4 regions of the Pseudomonas sp. MWU13-3659 genome follow, and region 2 is predicted to be linked to each of the others. Evidence: riboswitches for the same ligand, from Rfam matches in the RefSeq annotation. Region 2 holds a riboswitch; each other region holds the start of a gene.
The links. A riboswitch is a leader RNA that binds a small molecule or an ion and turns the genes downstream of it on or off. The one in region 2 is predicted to bind cobalamin.
Positions count from the first base shown of each region.

Region 1: linked by a shared signal. The riboswitch ahead of NGM28_RS22755 ((2Fe-2S) ferredoxin domain-containing protein) and the one ahead of NGM28_RS25810 (ABC transporter ATP-binding protein) in region 2 are both predicted to bind cobalamin.
Region 3: linked by a shared signal. The riboswitch ahead of cobW (cobalamin biosynthesis protein CobW) and the one ahead of NGM28_RS25810 (ABC transporter ATP-binding protein) in region 2 are both predicted to bind cobalamin.
Region 4: linked by a shared signal. The riboswitch ahead of NGM28_RS02585 (TonB-dependent receptor) and the one ahead of NGM28_RS25810 (ABC transporter ATP-binding protein) in region 2 are both predicted to bind cobalamin.

Region 1 covers NZ_JAMSHW010000025.1:19,134-22,335, forward strand. The annotation lists gene NGM28_RS22750 (DUF3630 family protein) at 82-411, opposite strand; gene NGM28_RS22755 ((2Fe-2S) ferredoxin domain-containing protein) at 527-1,264, opposite strand; cobalamin riboswitch at 1,359-1,563, opposite strand; gene NGM28_RS22760 (DUF3077 domain-containing protein) at 1,755-2,042, opposite strand; gene NGM28_RS22765 (hypothetical protein) at 2,187-2,444, opposite strand; gene NGM28_RS22770 (c-type cytochrome) at 2,805-3,179, opposite strand.
Region 2 covers NZ_JAMSHW010000038.1:30,432-33,633, reverse strand. The annotation lists gene NGM28_RS25820 (FecCD family ABC transporter permease) at 1-119, opposite strand, end outside; gene NGM28_RS25815 (ABC transporter substrate-binding protein) at 119-1,081, opposite strand; gene NGM28_RS25810 (ABC transporter ATP-binding protein) at 1,078-1,854, opposite strand; cobalamin riboswitch at 1,964-2,169, opposite strand; gene NGM28_RS25805 (winged helix-turn-helix transcriptional regulator) at 2,192-2,587, opposite strand; gene NGM28_RS25800 (ester cyclase) at 2,720-3,202, shown strand, end outside.
Region 3 covers NZ_JAMSHW010000003.1:100,681-103,882, forward strand. The annotation lists gene cobN (cobaltochelatase subunit CobN) at 1-920, opposite strand, end outside; gene cobW (cobalamin biosynthesis protein CobW) at 924-1,991, opposite strand; cobalamin riboswitch at 2,093-2,291, opposite strand; cobalamin riboswitch at 2,353-2,577, shown strand; gene NGM28_RS05510 (CbtB domain-containing protein) at 2,685-2,870, shown strand; gene NGM28_RS05515 (CbtA family protein) at 2,881-3,202, shown strand, end outside.
Region 4 covers NZ_JAMSHW010000002.1:30,662-33,863, forward strand. The annotation lists gene NGM28_RS02585 (TonB-dependent receptor) at 1-1,251, opposite strand, end outside; cobalamin riboswitch at 1,361-1,565, opposite strand; gene NGM28_RS02590 (MFS transporter) at 1,642-3,015, opposite strand.

The sequences.
Region 1 (3,202 bases), on a different contig from region 2:
CTTCCTCCGAATACTCACTAGTGTGCTTGGAATGGTAGTGACCGTATTGACCGGCTTCTGCGTGCTTTCAGCCGCTGCCGGCTACGCGCCACAGCTACTCAACAATGCACGTACTCGTTGAGCCATCTCATCGGCATTATCAGGTACAGATACTGAAATGCCCAGATAGTGCTCAAGGTGAAGGGTAAGCGTCTGTTCGCCCACTATGAGATCCCAATAGCGCTGGTCAAGTCCGTCCAATTTTTCATTCCAGTAACCGCTTAATCCGTGCTCAAGCTTCTGAGCCACGTTCTCGAACAGTTTCCAGTCGGCGAGTTCTGATATTTCTATGGTCGTCATGCGCCACCTCACCAAGCGAATGCAGATTTTCGTGTTTCTCGCGAGCGGCAGCAATGGGTCGTAAGCGGCCATAGCACCACCTGGATTAAAGCCGAACATCCCTTCCCTACCCAACCGACTCTCGCACCAAAGTGAGACTGAATGACCTACGCACGACCACTTGCATGTTTGGCGTAACCCTCAACCCCTACCGATTGAGCTCTCGCCCGTGAACCAGCAGTTTGGTCGCAACCTCGCCGCCCGACAGATGTACCTCGACGAGGTGCTGCACCTCTTCATTGTCGCGCACCCGATACCAGCAAGCGTCGGGGTACACCGTCAGCACCGGCCCCAGGTTGCAGGGGAACTGGCAAGCCGTGCGCGTCAGCAGCACACCACCCGGCACCTCGATCAGTTGCCGCTGCAGCAACTCGCGGCGCAGTTGCTTCCACAGTGGCAAGGCGCCTCGACGGACGCAACGCGGGCCAGTGCAAAGGAACACCTGGCGTGCATGGTCCGGGATCTTCGACCAGTCGGCGTCGGCTGCCACGGCATTGACCTGATCGCAGGCCAGATGCCGTGAGTGATCCTCGATGCTCGCACAGGCCATTCGCGCATCCAGGCCACGGCGTCCCAACGCCTGCGCCGTGACCCAGACTTGCGGCTGGTGCCCATGCTCACGTGCGATGCGCCCCAGTTCATCGCGCAGCCAGTCCAGGTAGGCGCCGTCGGAGATGGGTTCCAGGTCCACCACCAGCACGCGTTCCAGCCCGTCGGCGAAGGTCTTGCGCAAGACCGCCCACAGGCCCTCAAACCCGTCCAGGGTGTCGACGACATCGTCCCGAGCGGATTCGCCCCGCAGCTGGCGGATCTCCGCGCCAAAAGCTTCGGCCGCTGAACCGCCCGCAAGGCCCGGCCCGACAAACAAGACGCGCTGGTAAGTCATCACATGCTCTTCTCGAAGTGAATTTCGCAGAAGCACACACAGGCAGGCATCGAGCATGGGCCCAGACCGACCCATGCCTGCCCTCCGCAGGATTGTCGCCAAAAGATTCCAGGCCGGTCTCCGGGCTCGCGAGGCTGGATGCCCTCGCCTTCCCATGGCCGGCTGGCCACAGTGGTCTGATTGAGGGCATCACTCGCATACCGTTGCGGGGGCAGCACCGGACTGGCGCGAAGCGCGTACCGGTTTCCCGTTTCACCCCAGGCGCGGCGGCTTGGGACACCTGAAACTGGGCGGCATGTGAACATTCGGTGCAGTGCGCGTCAAGGTGGTGAACCAGGCCCGGCACTCCCACAGAGGCCAATGCTGCACCAGGAACCGTAGGAGCCAGCCTTGCTGGCGATGCCCGGCACAGCCGGGCCAATCACCAGGCGAAGGCATCGATTCCCCTAGGTTGCGCACCTATTTGAAACGTCGTGGCTGGGTTGCCATTTCAGACTTTCTTCAAGATCCCCATATGCGCATCGTCCATCAACGCCTTGGCCATATCGCTGAGGTAGTGCGACGCCCAGACCAGCACCGGTTCGTTGTCCATCACACCGATGAATGAGGCGCGGCGGGCGCTATCGAGTAGCACCGAGGCTTGTTCCATGGCGTGATTGGCGCAGTTGCCGGGCTCTACGCGGAACAGGCGCGTGCCTTTGGTGGCGCCTTCCATGAACGTGCACGCGCCGACGGTCCAGCCGAGTTGGCCGTGGTCTGCTGGGAGATCGTTGTCCATTCGAGGTTCCTCTGAAGCTTTGAAGGGGTGACCGAGCTACCTGTAGGAGCGGCTTCAGCCGCGATCACCAGCAACGCTGGTGCCAGGTACCGCGGTGCCTGCATCGCGGCTGAAGCCGCTCCTACAGGGGCCTGCGCAGGGCTGTCAGTGCAGCGTGTATGACGGCGGCCGGGTGCTCATCTGTAGCTGAGCCAACGCCGACTCCAGCAACGTGCGGGTGGCATCGAGTTCGTGCATCACCGTCAGCATCACCAGCGTGGCAGGTGATTTGGGCAGGTGAGTCAGCGATTGATGCGTCACCGCCAGCGCGCACATGACGTACTCGGTGGCGTGGACCAAGGTGTCTTCGAGGAAATGAGGGGATTCGATGGAAGGTGGTGGATCCGGGACGATCTTCAACATGACTTCATACTCGACGTTCATGAATGATCAACCGGGCACCCGATCACCTGCCGGGAGATGGGTGGCGGCTACGTGCGGGTCTGCAAGTCCGGGGAACATCGAGCACTAACCCGGCCGGCCCGAAGGCCAACCGCACGCAGCCACCATTGAGCACAACCACTGACAAGCGCCAGCGACTCAGAAAGTGAGCACAGATCGATGTTCAGACGGGCTTGCAGGCCCGGTCGTTGATTTGGCAACGACCCGGCGAGACTAGCCGTCACTTCGATAGCGCAAAAGTGCTCAAAGCATGCTTGGGAAACGCCCTACGTGAAATGGGGAAAGTCTGATTAGCCCATGTGGGACTTCATCCCCAGCTAGTCATTTCCTCAAAATCACGCCACTCATGTATTCATGCAGGTCGCGAAAATCCTTGACGCTCCAGGCATGCGGCGGGATCTTCACCCCGTTCTCCTGCAGCGTTTTCGGAATCAGGTTTCCATTTGGGCGAAGGATGACCGAAGACACGATAACGCCTGGATAGTCGTTCAAGCGCTTCTTGAACGCAGCGCTGGTAAGGTCCGGCGTTGGCGGGTTGCTCTTTTTGGCCAACGGCCCCGTCCCCTTGATATCCGCGCCATGGCACACGGCACACCGCTGCACGAAGAGGTTTTTTCCGTTGGCGTTTTCCGCCAAGGACAGCGGCGCTTGCAGCAGTGACAAGAACCCCAGCATCGCAATACGTGAAACATTCATTCCCAAGCAGCTCCCACGGCTCA
Region 2 (3,202 bases):
ACATTGGCCAGCGGCACCTGGGCCGCGCCGAAACCGAGTGAAACCAGGCAGGACAGCAGCAGGGCGGCCACCAGCCCGACGAGCAGCAGCCGGTAGGCCGAGGGGCTGCGCAGCGGCATCACGGCCGTGCCTGCGCGAACAGTTGCGGGTGCAGGGCGCCGGCCAGTTGCTCGATGGCGTCGGCGTTGTCCACCGAAGGGGTCACCTGGAGGTAGGACAGCACCACGAAGCGGCGCTCGCGGATGGCTTTCACGTCGGCCAGCGCCGGGAGCTGGAGCAGGAAATCGCGTTTCTGCTGCCTGGTGGTCGGCCCATAGTCGACGATCGCGATCACCTCGGGGTCGCGCTCGACGACGCTTTCCCAGCTGACCTCGGTCCAGCTGGCCTGCACGTCGGCCATCACGTTGTCGCCACCGGCCGCCGCGATCAGTGCTTGTGGCATGCCCAGGCTGCCGGAGGTGGTGGGGCGGTCCTCACCGCTGTCGTAGAGGAACACCTTGGGGCGGTCGTGGACGTTGGCGAGGGTCTGGGCAACCCGGGCGACCCGCTGGCGCAGTCCGGCGATCAGCGTCTGGGCACGCGGGGCCACGTCGAAGATCCGCCCGAGGTTGTCGAGGTCGGTGTAGAGGTCGTCGAGGCTCGCCGGGCGGCGGGGCATGATCCGCGAGCAGGACTCGCTCAGCTCGTACACCGGAATACCGAACGATGCCAGGCGCTGCGGCGTGAGCGTCCCGCCAACCTCCATGCCGTAGCCCCAGCCGGCGAACAGGAAATCGGCGTCCACGTCCAGCAGGTTCTCCACCGATGGGTAGCGTGGCGCCAGTTCCGGCAGGCCCGTCAACGCCTGGCTCAAGGAGGGGTCGAGGGTCTTCCAGCCGCTGATGCCGCTGTAGCCGATCATCCGCTCGCGCAGGCCGAGGGCCAGGAGCATGCCGGTCAGGTTGATGTCGTGGCTGACCGCCCGTTGCGGTGCCTGCTGGAAAGTCACCGTGCGGTCGCAACTGCGCACGTTCACGGGGTAGTCGCTGGCCGCCGCGATAAGGGGCAGGGCGGCAAGCAGGGTAAGTATCGATCGCTTCATGCGGGGCTGATCCAGGTGATGCGCGGGTGATGGGCCAAGGGGTGGCGGTCGACCAGGGCGCGGGTGCCGAAGACCTCGGCCAGGCACTGCTCGGTCAGCACCTCGGCGGGCGTGCCGCCCGCTTTGATGCGGCCTTGCTCGATGACGTACAGGCGGTCGCAGAAGGCGGCGGCCAGGTTCAGGTCGTGGAAGCTCGCCAGCAGGCCCAGGCCGGTGCCGCGCAAATGCTGCAGCAGCGCCAGCTGGTAGCGCGGGTCGAGGTGGTTGGTCGGCTCGTCCAGCACCAGCAGGCGCGGTTGCTGGGCCAGGGCCCGGGCCAGCAGCACACGCTGCTTTTCGCCACCGGACAGGTGGGCGAAGCCTTGCTCGGCGCGGTCTTCCAGGCCCAATTGGCGCAAGGCGGCCTCGATGGGCGCCGGGTCGCCGTCACCGTCGAGCCAGCCCAGGTGCGGCGTGCGGCCCATGGCGACGACGTCGCGCACGCTGAGGCCGAAGTCCTCGGGGAACTCCTGCAGCATCACCGCGATGCGCTGGGCCACCCAGAGCGGCGGGCGTTGCCAGACATCCTCGCCATCGAGCAGCACGCGCCCGGCCAGCGGGCGATTGAAGCGGTAGGCGCAGCGCAGCAGGCTGGTCTTGCCGCTGCCGTTGGGGCCGATCAATCCAACGAACTCGCCGGGGCGCACGTCGAGCGTGACATCGTCGAGCAGGCGTGGCTCGCCGGCAGCGGGTGACCAGTGCAGGCGCTCGATGCGCAGGAGGGGTGAAGACATGCAAACGCGCCCGTAGCGAGAAAGTGAAGCCCGGCGAGGTGGACGCATGAAGGCATTGCAGGCAGCGGGCCGCCCCAAGACCGGCACGCGCCCGCCCACCGCGGGAGTTGCCAAACAGAGGTTGCAGGCCGGTCTCCGGGCTTGCGAGAGGGGCGGGCATTCACCTTCCCATGCCGTCGGCACAGTGGTCTGTCGAATGCCTTGCTCGCTTACCGTTGCGGGGGCAGCGCCGGACTTCTCGCGATAAGCGAGGCACCGGCTTCCCGTTTAACCCCTGGCACGGCGGCCAGGGACACCTGAAACAAGGGGCGCATCTGAGCATTTATGCGCGGGCGAGTCAATCGAGGTGGCGCGCAGCCTGGCGGTCGTACTGCTGCTGGGCCAGCTGTATCGCGGGCATGTTCGACTCCGCCCAACGTGCCAGGCGCTCGACCGTGTCGCCCAGGGTCGCACCCAGTTCGGTCAGCGCGTACTCGACCGTGGGCGGCACGCTCGGATGCACTTCACGCTCGATCAGCCCGTCGCGTTCGAGGCGCTTAAGGGTTTGCGAGAGCATTTTCTGCGAGACCCCGGCCATGTCCCGGCGCAGTTGGTTGAAGCGGATGCGTTCGCCAGCGCTGAGGCGGTCGATCAGCAGCAGCGCCCATTTGTCCGCCAGGCGGTCGAGCACCAACCGCGCGGGGCAGGCGGGGGCGAATACGTCGTAGGCGGGGCATTCCCGGTAGTGGGCCATGCGGGGGTTACTCCAGGGTGACCAGGTGAGTGAAAAGTGCCTTCTTGAGGGCTTGGCGCCGACTGGATAGGCTTGTCTGCATGGTTCGCGGCCGCGCCATGCCTTCTCTGACGACACTTCAAGGAAATGAACATGAATACCGAATCCAAGGCTTCGGGGATGCGTGCCGGCCGCTGGTTGACGCCTCTGCTGCTGGCAGCTGCCGCAAACCTGGCCAGTGCCGGCGAACTGGTTGCGCCAGCCGTGCTGGTGGTCGACCACAGCCTGCCCAAGGCCCAGCTCGAACAGCAGATCCTCGCCGCCCGGCGCTATGACACCTTCTGGAACACCGGCGACGAAGCCATGGCCCGCGCCGCGCTGGCCGCGGACTTTCGCGACAACACCCTGCCGGCAGGACGGCTGCAGGGTGTCGAAGGCCCGCTGAACGCCTCGAAGGCCTTCCGCGCGGCGGTGCCGGACCTGCGCTGCGAAGTGCTGCAGATGATCGTTGCCGGTGACCGGGTCACCGCGGCCCTGCGCTTTACCGGGCATTTCACCGGCAAGCTGGGCGAGCACCAGGGGCAGGGCGAAGCCATCGACTTCATCGCGATGGACATCTATCGCATTGCCGATGGA
Region 3 (3,202 bases), on a different contig from region 2:
AAGCCCTGCTCGCTCTGTTCCCAGGCAGGCTGGTTGTCCTGGGCGCAGATCGCCTGCAACACCGGCACGTCGCGGCGCAGCGGGCGCAGGTTGGGTTGTTCGGGGCTGGACAAGGCGAAACCGGTGGTATTGATCACCACTTCGGCCTCGACCTCGTCGAGCCAGCTTTCAACCTGATCGAGGCAAGCACGCTCCTTGAGGCTGGCCACGGCGATCGGCAATGGGTTCAGGCCGCAGGCTTGCAGGCGCTGGCAGAACACATCGATGAAAGCCGTATTGGCGGCTTGCAGGTGCGAACGATAGAACAGCAATGGTGCCACCGGGAACGCCGGGTTCCACTCAGCGTACCAGTCCTCCAGCACCGCGCTGACCTTGCCTGGGTGGTACACCGCAGTGCGCGGCAACGGTTGCGGCTCATGCCACGGGTAGTCACGCCCGAGCCATAGGCTGGCCAGGCAGTTGAACAGGTTGACGGCGTTGGCCTTGCCGCCCTGGCGCAGGTAGTGCCAGAGCCGCTCGGCTTGCTCGCCGCGCACCGTGCCCAGGTCGGTCAGTTCCGGATCGGGACGGTCATCGCCGGGCACCAGGATCAGTTGCACGCCTCGGTTGGCCAGTTCCACCAGTTGCTCGACACCATAGCGCCAATAGCCGACGCCACCGTGCAGCGAGACCAGAATCACCTTGGCGTGACGCAGCACCTCGTCGACATAGAGGTCGACCGAGGCATGGTTCTGCACCTGCATGGGGTTGGCCAGGCGCAGGCTGGGGAAGTCCTCCGGCAACTGCTCGGCGGTTTCGGCGAGCAGTGCCAGGTGCGAATCACCGCTGCAGAGGATCACCAGCTCGGCGGGGGTCTGGCCGAGGTCGGCGATGCTGTCGTCCGGCACGAAGCCGCCGGGCTGGGTCCGCAGCAGGTGCATGGGTCAGGCGCCCAGGGCCTGGCGCAGGCGCGCCTCCAGTTGCGCGGCGTCGAGGTCCTGGCCGATCAGCACCAGGCGGGTGATGCGCGGCTCCTCGCTGCGCCAGGCGCGGTCGAAGTGCTTGTCGAAGCGGGTGCCCACGCCCTGGATCAGCAGGCGCATCGGCTTGCCGGGGATGGCGGCGAAGCCCTTGGCGCGCAGGATGCCGAACTCGGTGACCAGTTGCGTGAGGGCGTCGAGCAGCAGGCTCTCGTCGGCTTCGGGCAGGTCGATGGAGATGGAGTCGAAGGCGTCGTGGTCATGGTCGTCGTGGTCATCGCCATCGTGATGCGAGTCGTGGTGGGTGCGGCGGCCATCGATATGCGCCTCGGACTCGGCCCCCACGCCCAACAGCACCTCCAGCGGCAGGCGACCGCTGCTGGCCTCGATCACCTTGACCGCTGGCGGCAGTTCCTCGGCCACCTCTTTACGGACCTTGGCCAGGCCCTCGGCGTCGATCAGGTCGGCCTTGTTCAGCACCACCAGGTCGGCGCTGGCCAGCTGGTCGGCGAACAGTTCGTGCAGGGGTGACTCGTGGTCGAGGTTGGGGTCGAGCTTACGCTGGGCATCGACTTGGTCCGGATACGCGGCGAAGGTGCCTGCGGCCACGGCCGGGCTGTCGACCACGGTGATCACCGCGTCGACGGTGCAGGCATTGCGGATTTCCGGCCACTGGAAGGCCTGGACCAACGGTTTGGGCAACGCCAGGCCGCTGGTCTCGATAAGGATGTGGTCCAGGTCGCCACGGCGGGCCACCAGCTCGCGCATCACCGGGAAGAACTCTTCCTGGACGGTGCAGCACAGGCAACCGTTGGCCAGCTCATAGACGCGGCCATTGGCCTCTTCCTCGCTGCAACCGATGCTGCACTGCTTGAGAATTTCGCCATCGATGCCCAGTTCGCCGAACTCGTTGACGATCACCGCGATGCGGCGGCCCTGGGCGTTGTCGAGCATATGGCGGAGCAAGGTGGTCTTGCCCGAGCCGAGGAAGCCGGTAACGATGGTGACGGGGAGCTTGGCCAGTGTTTTCATGTCGCGGTGCCCTTGGCGGCTGTGGCGCGGGCATGCAGGACGATAGCCACGGGCCCTGTCGGCCTGGCTGGTTCGCCACCGGATCACCCCGCCCGGTTGAAAGTCGAAAACGTCGCGAGGCAGGTCTCCTGGCTCGCACTGTGCCGGCAGGATTGCCAGCGGGATGGCGCCTTCCCGCGCGTGCGCAGTGGCTGTGCCGATCCGTTCCAGTGCCTACAGTTGCGGGGGCAGCCGCGGCATCGACCGCGTTCCCGTCTTAGCTCCGGCCAACGCCGGAGAACCTCGAAGCGGCAAGGCTACGCAGAGCCTGGCTTGCGGTCAACCGCCGCCGCCATTGACGCAATGGTTCGCCCCATGATTTGCTAGCGCATTGCGTTCAGGTGCCCCCTTGGGGTGAAACGGGAAACCGGTGCGTCACGCCTCTCTCTACTAGAGGCCGGACAATGCCGGTGCTGCCCCCGCAACGGTAAGCGAGTGAAGCGTCTTGACCACTGTGCCCGTCGACTCGGCATGGGAAGGTGACGCCAACAACGGAGCCCTGCTCCACCTCGCCAGCCCGGAGACCGGCCTGACACCACATGAACACCCCGCGGTGGGCGGGCGCTGTCGCATACCTGGGCGAGCTTCGTCCGGGGTCGCCGCGCTTGCCCGTTGCCCCAATGCCCGACAAAAGCAACAGCAGAGGAACGCGTCATGCCCATCACCAGCACGAAACACAGCATCGCCACCCCCGTCAGCCTCAGCCAGCGCATGATCGTCGCCGTCGGCGCCAGCCTGCTCGGCCTGTGCCTGGTCTACTTCGCCGGTTTCTCGCACATCGAAGCGGTGCACAACGCCGCGCACGACACCCGCCACAGCGCCGCCTTCCCCTGCCACTGAGTACGCCCGCATGATCACGCGCATCGCCCGTACCGCGGGCTTCAGCGGGCTGCTGGCTGCCCTGCTGCTGACCCTCCTGCAAAGCGTTTGGGTGGCCCCCTTGATTCTTCAGGCGGAAACCTACGAGAACGCCGCCCCCGCCGCCGAACACCACGAGCATGGCGAGGCCGCCACGCCCCACGAACATGAGCACAACGCCGAAGCCTGGGCACCGGAGGACGGCTGGCAGCGTGTGCTGTCTACCACAGGCGGCAACCTGGTGGTCGCGATAGGCTTCGCCCTGGTCTTGGCCGCACTGTACAGCCTGCGCGAGCCTGGCCGCGTCAGCACCG
Region 4 (3,202 bases), on a different contig from region 2:
CAGGGTCTGCGGGCGCAGCGGCGAGGCGCTGTGGAACCCACCCGGTGCCGGGCGCCACGGGTCGACCAGGTCGACGCCGTCGTCGTTGTAGGGCGAATTGCTGTCGACGTTGAAGCGGATCTTGTTGTACTCGACACCGACCACGGTCTTGCTGGCCAGGCCGAACAGCCTTTGGTCGAAGGTGAAGCTCTGGCGGTCGCCGAACTGCTCCTGGTTGTGCTTGATCTCCAGGTAGCTGCCCCGTTGCAGCAGGCCGTCATCGGCGCTCCAGGTGTAGTCCTCGGCGTTGCGCCAGTGGCGGCGGCTCTTGATGTAGTACAGCTGGTTACTGGCCGAGACCGTGTCGCTGAGGGTCCAGTCGGTGGTCAGGCGCGTCCATTCGTCGTGGTAGCGCTGCACATCGTTGCGCACGTTGTAGTTCTTCTTGCGCAGGCTGTCGCGGTAGTGGCCGTCGATCAGCGGCGTGCCGTAGTAGTTGGCGGGCTCGGCGTCGCCGCGCTCGTGGGCGAGGGTGAAACTCAGGTCGTCGCTGGCATCGAAGCGCAGGGCGGCGCTGAGCGACAGGTTGCGCGAGTCGGTGCGGTCGACCCAGCCGTTGCCTTCCTGCTTGTTGAGCGTGACCCGGTAGCTCAGGCGCTCGCTCAGGCCGCCGCCGCTATCCAGGCCCAGTTGCTGGCGGTCCCAGGAACCGTAGCCCAGGCGCAGGTGGTTGTGGATTTCGCCGGCGAAGGGTTTTTTCGGGATCACGTTGACCACCGCGCCGGTGGCGCCTTCGCCGTACAACACCGAGGCCGGGCCGCGCAGCACGTCGATGCGCTCGACCATCCATGGGTCGACCGGGAAGGTCAGGGTGCCGGCGCCGGTGTACAGCCGCGCGCCGTCGAACAGTGTCATCACCGAACCCTGGCCGCTGAAACCGCGGGCCGACAGGCCGGTGCCGCCATCGCCGGGAGTGCCGATGAAGGTGATGCCCGGGGAGCGGGTCACGGCGTCCTGCACGGTGAGGTTGTTGCGTTGCAGAATCTGCTCGGCGGTGATGCTGCTGGTGCTGGCCGGGGTTTCCAGGGCGCTGAGGTTCAGCCGTGAACCGGCCTGGGTCGGGGTGGCCAGGTCGATGGCCGAGGGTTCGCGGGTCTCGGTGACCGCCGTGGAGGGCAGGGTGAGCGGGGCACCCTCGTGGTCGTCGGCCAGGGCCGGGAGCGAGACAGCCAGGCAGGCTGCCAGGGTGTGTAGCTTGTTGAATCGGGACATGTCGTTCCACTGCTGCAGGAATGAATGGATCCCGGTGGAAAACACGCAAAGGCGAACCGCATACGCAGGCGCGCACGCGATGACCGGCCTGCGCCCGCCCACCGCGGGTTGCCAAGTAAGGCTTCAGGCCGGTCTCCGGGCTTGCGAGGGTCGTGAAGCCTTCACCTTCCCATGCGTGTGCACAGTGGTCTGTCGAAGGGTTCGCTCGCTTACCGTTGCGGGGGCAGCGCCGGACTTGTCGTGAAAACGACTCACCGGCTTCCCGTTTCACCCTGCGCGCGGCGGCGCAGGACACCTGAAACTGGCGCGCATCTGACCATCGAACGAGGGGGGAGTCAATCATCTGGAGGGGCAGACCTGTCCGTGTGCGACAGGCCTGGCCCGGGGCGTTCAATGCCCGAACGCTTTCAGGCTGCCCTTGCGATTGGCTTCATAGGCTTCCTGCGCCATGGGCGTTGCCTGCGGGTTGCCCAGGTCTTCCATGGCCAGCCGGTGGGTTTCCGGCGCCAGGTACGCCGCGAACGCGCACACGCAGGTGATGAAGAACGCCAGCCCGCCGACCACCAGCGGGATATTGTCCGAACCCGGAGGCGCCACGGTGGCGAACAGCGCCGGCAGCATGGCGGTGAGCATGGTGCCGACGTTCTGTGCGATGGCCATGGCCGAGACCCGGTAGCGGGTCTGGAACAGCTCGGGGTAGAAGCTTGGGAACACCGCGTTGTAGCCCTGGTAGACCATGCCCCACATGACGATCGAGGCGGCGAAGGCCAGCGGCACGTTCTGAATGCTGATCGCATACAGGTAGACGAACGCCAGCAGGCCCGAGCCCAGGCAGCCGGCGATCATGGTCGGGCGGCGGCCGATCCGGTCGGAGAGGTTGCCGACGAAGGGGATCACCAGCACCGCGACGATATTGCCCACCACCGGGATCCACAGGTACACGCTCTTGTCGAAGCCGACGCCGTAGGCCGGTTGCACCGCGTAGGCCGCGCCGAAGATGGTGGCGACCACCGGGATCACGTTCATCAATGCCATGAACATCACCAGTACCATGTGCTTCCAGCTGTGGCGGAAGGCTTCGCTGATCGGCGACTTGGCGACCTTGTCCTGCTGCTCTTCCTGGACGAAGGCCGGGGTTTCGTGGACCTCCTTGCGGATGATGAAGCCGGCCACCAGCACCAGCGCACTCATCAGGAACGGGATGCGCCAGCCCCATTCGTTGAAGGCCTCGCTCGGCATGAAGTAGGCCAGCGGCAGGAACACCGCCGCCGCCATCACCTGGCCGGCCTGCACGCCTTGCAGCGTGTAGCTGGCGTAGTAGCCACGGCGGCCGAACGGCGCGTGCTCCATGATCATCGAGCTGGCCCCGGAGATCTCGCCGGCCACGGCGAAGCCCTGGACCAGGCGCAGCAGCACCAGCAGCGCCGGGGCGAGCAGGCCGATGTCGTGGTAGGTGGGCAGCAGGCCCACGGCCATGGTCGACAGGCCCATCAGGAACATGCACAGCAGCAGCACGTTCTTGCGCCCGCGGGTGTCGCCCCAGTGGCCGAGCACGAAGGCGCCCACCGGGCGGGCCAGGTAGCCGACGCCGTAGGTGGCCAGCGAGGCGATGATGGCCATCTTCGGGTCGGTGGAGGGGAAGAAGATCTGCGGGAAGATCAGTGCCGCGGCCTGGGCGTAGATGAAGAAGTCGTAGTACTCGAGGGCAGAGCCGATCCATCCGCTGGCGGTGGCTTTCTTGGCTTGGGAGCTTGAGCGGGCCATGTTGTCTCCGTTGTGCTTGTCGGTGGCCGAAAGGTCAGCGCGCACGGGGCGCGTGAACCGGGGGGCGATAAGGAGAAGACGAACATGGCGGTGCGGATCGCAGGGCGAGGAACGTGAGCATAGGTCGGTACCCGTTTTATTGAACTTATTATGTGGTGACGTTGGGCGGTGCGGCGCAGGACCCGCC